2 regions of the Bacillus sp. SSR7 genome follow, and region 1 is predicted to be linked to the other one. Evidence: predicted binding sites of a transcription regulator. Region 1 holds the regulator's gene; the other holds the start of a gene.
What was found. Region 1 encodes LexA, which represses DNA repair genes until DNA is damaged. Its sites were predicted from a motif close to CGAACATATGTTCG; they were not measured.
Positions count from the first base shown of each region.

Region 1 (4,439 bases):
ATGCAAATTTCAGATGCTATGCAAACTCGTTTGAAAGACCATCCTTTTATTGAATTCATAAATAAAATACAGATGGATATTGCTAATGTTTCCATTTCTTGTACAAGCCTATTCCATAATACATCTCCAGGTTTCCCGGAACATGTAACAATGCGTGACATCGTTTCTAATTATATTTATCCAAATACATTAAAAGTAATTAGAATAACTGGCTCAGATATAAAAGATGCTCTCGAACTCTCTGCTTCTTATTTCACATTAAAAGAAAATGGATCTATCATCGTAAACCCTACCTTTATAGAACCAAAGCCGCAACACTATAATTACGATATGTGGGAAGGAATTTCGTACGTATTAAACATTTCAAAACCAATTGGCGAAAGAGTAGAATCTTTACAACATAAAGGCACTCCTCTTAATATGAACGAAGAATATGACGTCGTTATGAATAATTATCGCGCAAGCGGCGGAGGGAACTTCTTTATGTTTCAAAATAAGCCCGTAATAAAAGACATACCAACAGATATGTCTGAACTTATCGCTAACTATATATTGAAACATAAAAAGATAGAAGCAACAGTTAATAACAACTGGAAAGTTATTACTAACGATTATAATAAATAAAAAAGATGGGCTTCGCCCATCTTTTAGTTTAATTTTGCATTATCTTGCTTTTTTAAAGCTTTTAATTTCGCCGGTGTAACATCAGTACCTTGTTCGTTAACGACTTTAATTCCTTTTAGTTCGTTTAACATATTTTGACGAAATCCTTTTAAATATTGTTCACGTAGCGATTGACGCTCACGTTGTTCTTCTTCAGTTAAACCTTCAGCTTTTGCTTTTTTCGCTAAGAAGTTAATGCGTTCAACGAGTTCGTGACTAAGCATCTCGAATCCCCCTTCTAATCAAAACTGATTATTATCATACAATAGTTACTCTTCTTTATCAAGCAATTGCTTTGTATACTCTACATATCTACGATGTACCGTCGCTTTTGAAACATTATGACCAAAGCCACGTAGTGTTGCTGCAATTTCTTCAAAAGTAAGTTCACTCTTACGCAAACGTACAATTTCCTCAATTGGCACTTCTTTCTTCTCTCGTCCTACACTTAAATGACGATTCTTTAAATTATTTTCTGGACGATAGCCTTTTTCTACTGCTCGTTGCATACCACGTTTAATTTTTAAATTATGAATCTTTCTTTGATACTCTTCAACAATACCAATAATATCTAATACCATTGAATCAGAATCCGACAATTGCAATTCACCATTATGTGTATGCGTATATACTTTTATTCCTTCTTTATGTAAACAGTGCATTAACGCAATCTTTGCATTCCCCCTACCAAGGCGCGTTTCATCTTGTATAAGTAGCACATCAATTTGTTCGTCTCGAATTGTATCTAACACTTCTAATATGCCGTCACGTTCAATTGTATAGCCACTAGCCTGTTCCTCAATCACCTTAGTAACATTCATTTGATAGCGCTCCGCTAAATGCAATAATTCATCTTTTTGACGTACTAATGATGTTTCTTGTGCTTCTTTTGTTGTACTCACACGCGCATAAATAATTGCATTCATTATGAACCCCTCTTTCTCACTATAATTTCCCTTTAGTGTAACATAAATTCGCCTTTTGTTCGAACTTATGTTTGTAGAATGTTTTTTCACATGTTATACTTATTAATAAGAAAAATGAAAGAAAACGAGGTGTTAGAAAACATGGAAAAGTTAACGAAACGCCAGCAAGACATTCTCGACTTTATTAAGCTAAAAGTACAAGAAAAAGGATATCCACCTTCCGTACGTGAAATTGGTCAAGCAGTCGGCCTCGCTTCTAGTTCTACAGTGCACGGACATTTATCAAGATTAGAAGAAAAAGGATACATTCGACGCGATCCAACAAAACCACGTGCAATTGAAATTTTAGGTGAAGACCGAATGGATACAGAAACACAATCTGTTATTCAAGTTCCAATTGTCGGGAAAGTTACTGCTGGATTACCAATTACAGCAGTCGAAAGCGTTGAGGAACACTTCCCTCTTCCAGCTAGCATTGTCGCAGGAGCAGATCAAGTGTTTATGTTACGTATTTCTGGAGATAGTATGATTGAAGCTGGTATTTTCGATGGAGATTTAGTTGTTGTTCGCCAACAACAGTCTGCATATAATGGTGAAATTGTAGTCGCTTTAACAGAAGATAATGAAGCAACTGTTAAACGTTTCTATAAAGAAAAAGACCATTTCCGTCTACAACCGGAAAACTCTTCATTAGAACCTATCATTTTAAAACAAGTGTCAGTTATCGGTAAAGTAATTGGCGTATATCGTGATTTACATTAAGAATATAAAAGAAGATAATTACCCTATTCATATACGGTAATTATCTTCTTTTTTGTATTTTGATAGATTTTCATACATTCTATTTCTTATGAACGCGTTTCAATCGTCACATCGCCCGCAGCTGTTTTACCACTAATCTTTTTACTCCCCTTGCCAATTGTTACGTCTTTATTTTCTTTATTAAAAATTGTTACATCCCCGGCAGCACTTTGCCCAGTAATTACCGCATCTTTTGGTTTTTCCGATAAAGTAATATTTATATCTCCCGCAGTTGAACTTGCTTCTAGATTATACGTAGAATCATGATCTAGAATATTTATTTCCCCACTGGTCGTTTTTGCAGTCACTTTCCCTATTACTTTTTTAAAGTTTACTTCACCAGCTTTTGTAGATCCCTCCACATTCTTAGCCGTTACATGCTTCAAATCCACTTCTCCAGTAAGTGTTCTAGCACTTACACGGTCACTTTTCACATCACTTATTTCAATTTGTCCAGCAGATGAATTTACTTTTACATCTTGGTAAGAGCGTTCAGGCACAAGGAGAGTCACTGTAGACGTTTGAAACCTAAAATCGTAAAAGGAAAAATCAAATGAAGCACCTTTTTCTCTTTCTCCAATGATTTTTAATGTATCACCATCTTCAGTAATACGAATCTCTTGTTTACGCGCATCTCCTGATTGCTTTACATAAAAAGAAGCGTCAGAAGATTTTTGGACAACAATATCCCCGACATCTAACTTAACTTCTATATTTTTTAGTGTTTCATTTTTAATTTTATCTTCTTTGTTTCCTTCTTCTGCAGCTTGCACTGCTTTTTCATATGTTTGTGAAATCCCAATTACTCCAATAATGATACAAGCAATTGCTGCTAACAATATTTTTTTCATCATCTACTCCCCTTTTATCATTTTGAAGTTCCATATTACATAACGTACACAAAGCCTTTTAAACCACTTCGTACTATAATAAGCAATCATACATAACAACAAACCTACTCCAACAAAAGTTATACTAACGAATAAATCCAACCATATAAAAGTACCCACAAAAACTTTTCCAATAACAAAAAATGGTGTCACTACACTAGCAATCCCACCGACCCAAAAAGAAAATATAAAAGCAATAATTGCAACTAAAGGGCCTAACACAATAATAAAATTAAACAAACTAAGTCCAATCGCTGCCATGACAGCTCTTGTCACATTTGAAGTCGACGGGTCTTTTTTCATTTCATCGAAACGATATAAAGCGAGTAATTCTTTTGCAATTACTTTCGGAGAGCCAAGCCCCTTTATTATTTCCGATTCAGTTTTCCCCTCTTCTATCCCAAACTGAAAATGCTCTTCATAATCAAATAAAATATCTTTTCTTTCTTCGTCCGGTAACTTTCTAAGGTGACTTGATAATTCCTTAAGAAACTGTTCTTTACTCATCCCATTCCACCCCTTCAATAATTTCTTGTACACCTTTCGCAAAATCACGCCACTCTGTTACTAACACATTCAGTTGCGTTTCCCCTTGCTCAGTTAGTTGATAATATTTGCGAGGTGGCCCCTCCGTAGATTCTTTTAAATACGTTTGAAAATATCCTTCTTTCGTTAAACGGCGTAATAAAGGATATACTGACCCTTCCGATATTAAAAATTTATTTGAGATTTGTTGAACAAGTTCATAACCGTAACAATCCTTACGTTTCACAAGTGCCAATACACACAGTTCTAACACACCTTTTTTAAACTGAACGTTCAAGGACAATCCCCCTTTCTCATTTCAGTACTGTTCAATACACGGTACCAGACATATCCATAATATACCACTTAGTATTATTTATTGCAAGGTACTATAGTTTTAAACAATCGAACTTTAGTATTAAACATATCCAATACCGAACACAACATATCGTACAATTTTTTATACCTATAGATATTACGCATGTTACTTTTACTTATCCACCCTTTTGGAACACAAAGCAATTCGAATTTCACCACGTTACATTAAAGATATGGAATAGAAATTCAAATACCGTCATATTTTTTTCAGGCATCTATTCAATTCATTTCAACTAACACCTATATTGCCGACAAA
Region 1 covers NZ_JBVVXV010000005.1:8,928-13,366, reverse strand. The annotation lists gene AC0NJG_RS11465 (bifunctional metallophosphatase/5'-nucleotidase) at 1-624, shown strand, start outside; gene AC0NJG_RS11460 (DUF896 domain-containing protein) at 648-887, opposite strand; gene AC0NJG_RS11455 (YneB family resolvase-like protein) at 933-1,589, opposite strand; gene lexA (transcriptional repressor LexA) at 1,731-2,351, shown strand; gene AC0NJG_RS11445 (DUF4097 family beta strand repeat-containing protein) at 2,438-3,244, opposite strand; gene AC0NJG_RS11440 (DUF1700 domain-containing protein) at 3,245-3,787, opposite strand; gene AC0NJG_RS11435 (PadR family transcriptional regulator) at 3,780-4,103, opposite strand.

Region 2 (4,439 bases), on a different contig from region 1:
GGGACGACTGGTAAAGTATCTACTTTGGAAATTCATAATAATAAAACATTAGAACTGGAAATATCGGGTAAAGGTGCGAGTTATGTAGATGTTAAAGATGATGCGGGTAATGAAATTTTAAACACTACAGTACAAAATGGTCAAACAGAAAAACGAGATTTATCAACAGCAAAAGAAGTGCGACTTAATATTGGAAATGCAACGAATGTTGAAGTTAAACTGAATGGCCAAGTGGTCGCTTACCCATTGGATCCAGAAAAAGAACTTCACCAAAGATTGGTGATAAAAAACCAAGGGGTAGAGCAACCTGCACAATAACAGTCATCGCTTCGATGACTTTTTTCAATGAACAAATGTTTTTGATATGATGGAGGAATAGCTGTGAATTTACCAAATAAAATTACAATATCTAGAATCTGCTTAATTCCAATTTTTATGGTAATTATGTTAGCACCCTTTGATTGGGGTTCATACACAATTGGTGATGTTGATTTACCAATTCAACATTTAGTAGGAGCGCTTATCTTTATTGTTGCTTCGGCTACAGATTGGATTGATGGACATTACGCAAGAAAGTATAATCTTGTAACGAATTTAGGGAAGTTCCTTGACCCGTTAGCGGATAAATTACTTGTTTCAGCGGCACTTATCACGTTAGTTGAGATGCAATATGTACCTGCTTGGATCGTTATTGTTATTATAAGCCGTGAGTTTGCGGTAACTGGTTTACGTCTTGTACTTGCTGGAACAGGGGAAGTAGTTGCGGCAAATCAGCTAGGGAAAATTAAGACATGGACACAAATTATCGCGATTGCGGCATACTTATTACACGATGTACCTTTAAATTTAATCCATATTCCGGTTGCTGATATCTTTATATGGATTGCATTAATTTTTACTGTTATTTCAGGATGGGATTATTTCTGGAAAAATAGAGCTGCTTTTGTAAACTCAAAATAGAAGTTTATGGGGGAATTGGGATGAATGCTGAAATTATTGCGGTTGGAACGGAATTATTACTTGGACAAATTGCAAATACAAACGCCCAGTTTTTATCTGAAAAGTTAGCTTCAATTGGCATTAATGTGTACTACCATACTGTAGTTGGAGATAATAACAAACGATTACAGCAGGCGATTGAAGTTGCAGAAGAACGTGCGGATATGCTTATTTTTACAGGTGGATTAGGCCCGACAAAAGATGATTTGACGAAGGAAACAATTGCGTCTAGCTTAGGGGAAGAGCTTGTATATGACGAAAATGCATTAGCATTAATAAGCGATTATTTTAAGCGTACAGGTCGTGAGTTCACTGAAAATAATAAAAAGCAGGCACTCGTTTTAAATGGAGCAACTGTATTTGCAAATGATCACGGTATGGCACCTGGTATGGGTTTAAATAAGAACGGAAAAGTTTATATCTTATTACCAGGACCGCCGAAAGAAATGAGGCCAATGTATGTAAGTTATGTAGAGCCTTTTTTACGTAACTTTACAACAGGAGAAAACATTTATTCTCGCGTGCTTCGCTTCTTTGGAATTGGGGAATCTCAATTAGAGGTGAAAGTTCAAGATTTAATTGATGGACAAACGAACCCGACAATCGCCCCGCTTGCGAGTGATGGAGAAGTGACATTACGTTTAACTGCGAAGCATCAAAATGCTCATGAAGCGGAGAAACTCATTCAGCATATGGAAGATTTGATTTTAGAAAGAGTAGGAGAATTTTTCTACGGGTATGACCAAGAGTTTCTGCACTATAAGGCGATAGAGTTATTGAAGAAAAAAGGATTAACTTTAGCATGTGCAGAAAGTTTAACAGGTGGTCTCTTCGGTAATCAAGTAACAGAAAGTGCTGGTGTGTCTTCCGTATTTAAAGGCGGTGTCATTTGTTATCATAATGATGTGAAGCAACATGTTTTACATGTACCTGAGGAAGTGTTGTCTACTGACGGTGCAGTTAGTAAAGAATGTGCTCGTTATCTTGCGGAAAATGTTAAAGAATTATTAAAAGCGGATATCGGAATTAGTTTCACTGGGGTAGCAGGGCCAGATGCTTCAGAACATAAAGAGCCGGGAACAGTATTTGTTGGATTGGCGATGAAAGATGAACCAACTGTAGTCTTTCCTCTAAATTTAAGCGGAAGTCGTCAACAAATTAGGGAACGCTCAGCAAAATATGGATTTTATCATTTGTATAAAAAGCTAGAAGAGATATAAGTCTCTTTTAGCTTTTTTTAATGGCTAAATGCGGTTTTATTTAATGGAAAATAAAAAAATCGAATAAATGTTCGATTTTTGTTGGCAAATTGAATTGAAAATAGGTATAATAAGATTAGCAATTCAGTTAAGGAGGAATTTTGAATGAGTGATCGTCAAGCGGCATTAGATATGGCGTTAAAACAAATAGAGAAGCAATTCGGTAAAGGTTCAATTATGAAATTAGGAGAACAAGCGGAGCGTAGAGTTTCTACAGTTTCTAGTGGTTCTTTAGCACTTGATGTGGCATTAGGGGTAGGCGGATACCCACGCGGCCGTATTATCGAGATTTATGGACCTGAGAGTTCAGGTAAAACAACAGTTTCATTACATGCAATTGCAGAGGTACAGCGTCAAGGTGGACAAGCAGCATTCATTGATGCGGAGCATGCAATGGATCCTGTATATGCACAAAAATTAGGTGTTAACATCGATGAATTACTATTATCACAACCTGATACAGGGGAGCAAGGTTTAGAAATCGCGGAAGCACTTGTACGAAGTGGTGCGGTTGATATTATCGTAATTGACTCTGTAGCAGCTCTTGTACCGAAAGCTGAGATTGAAGGAGACATGGGTGACTCACACGTAGGTTTACAAGCTCGTTTAATGTCTCAAGCACTTCGTAAACTTTCAGGTGCAATCAATAAATCAAAAACAATCGCAATCTTTATTAACCAAATTCGTGAAAAAGTTGGGGTTATGTTCGGAAACCCAGAAACAACTCCAGGTGGTCGTGCATTGAAATTCTATTCAACTGTTCGTCTTGAAGTGCGTCGTGCGGAGCAATTAAAACAAGGTAACGACATTGTTGGTAATAAAACAAAAGTAAAAGTAGTTAAAAATAAAGTGGCACCACCATTCCGTGTTGCGGAAGTTGATATTATGTACGGAGAAGGTATTTCAAGAGAAGGTGAAATCTTGGATATGGCTTCTGAACTTGATATCGTTCAAAAGAGCGGTGCTTGGTACTCTTATAATGAAGAACGCTTAGGACAAGGTCGTGAAAATTCGAAGCAGTTCTTAAAAGAAAATACGGATTTAAGAGAAGAAATTGCCTTCTTTATTCGTGAGCATCACGGAATTAGCGAAGATTCAGGTGCTGAAGGTATGGAAGATCCAAGTCTTCTTGATTAAAAATAAAAGACACGGCTTCGTGTCTTTTATTTTTGTATCATTATGAAAGCGTTCTATATCGTTGGAGATAAAATATTTAATCTACCTAAAAGATTATGTATAAAGAGGGATATATGCACGTTTTACATAAATAAACTGGAATTTACTAAGGTTTTCCAGGATAATATGCTGTCTGCTTTTTACATTCATATATAAATTAGGACTGAAGGTAAAGAAAGTAAAAGTAGACAACGCTTGACAATGAAAATTGCGATAGATACAATGAGAATGTATATTTTTTCTTATATACGAAACACTCTTCTCAAGAAGAGAAGTAATATTCGGAGTAAGACTTAAATCTTGCCGAAATAATAATATGACATTTTAATTGTGAAATGAAGAAAGTCCCTTAAAAAAGCGGGACGACGGTCTTTGCTGTATGTTGGTATTCAATGTACATGCCGACAGTCTTTTTTCATTCATAGCAAGGGGAGGTGAAATCATGAGTAGTACTGCAGTTTGGATACTCATCTCCATTTTGCTTGCAACAGTCGGTGCAGTTGTTGGCTTTTTTGTTCGAAAGTCTATTGCTGAAGCGAAGATTAATGGTGCAGCTAATGAAGCGAAACGTATTATAGATGAAGCGAATCGTGAGGCTGAAGCACTTAAGAAAGAAGCGCTTTTAGAAGCAAAGGATGAAATTCATACACTTCGTACAGAAGCTGAATTAGAAATTCGTGACCGTAGAAGCGAATTACAAAAACAAGAAAATCGTTTAATGCAAAAAGAAGAGAACCTTGATCGTAAAGACGAAACGCTCGATAAACGCGAGCTACAGTTAGAAAAGAAAGAGGATTCTCTTGTAGCGAGACAACAACAGATTGAAGAGTTGGAAAGCAAAGTGGGAGAGTTAGTTCAAAAGCAACAAACAGAATTAGAGCGCATTTCCAATCTGACACGCGAACAAGCGAAAGCAATTATTCTTGGTAAAGTAGAAAGTGAAGTTTCTCATGAAATTGCCGTAATGGTAAAAGAAAGTGAAGTTCGTGCGAAAGAAGAAGCGGA
Region 2 covers NZ_JBVVXV010000010.1:114,819-119,257, forward strand. The annotation lists gene AC0NJG_RS17945 (helix-turn-helix domain-containing protein) at 1-318, shown strand, start outside; gene pgsA (CDP-diacylglycerol--glycerol-3-phosphate 3-phosphatidyltransferase) at 382-960, shown strand; gene cinA (competence/damage-inducible protein CinA) at 981-2,219, shown strand; gene recA (recombinase RecA) at 2,364-3,395, shown strand; gene rny (ribonuclease Y) at 3,877-4,439, shown strand, end outside.
Region 2: the regulator LexA is predicted to act here: its motif matches at 2,280-2,293, upstream of recA (recombinase RecA).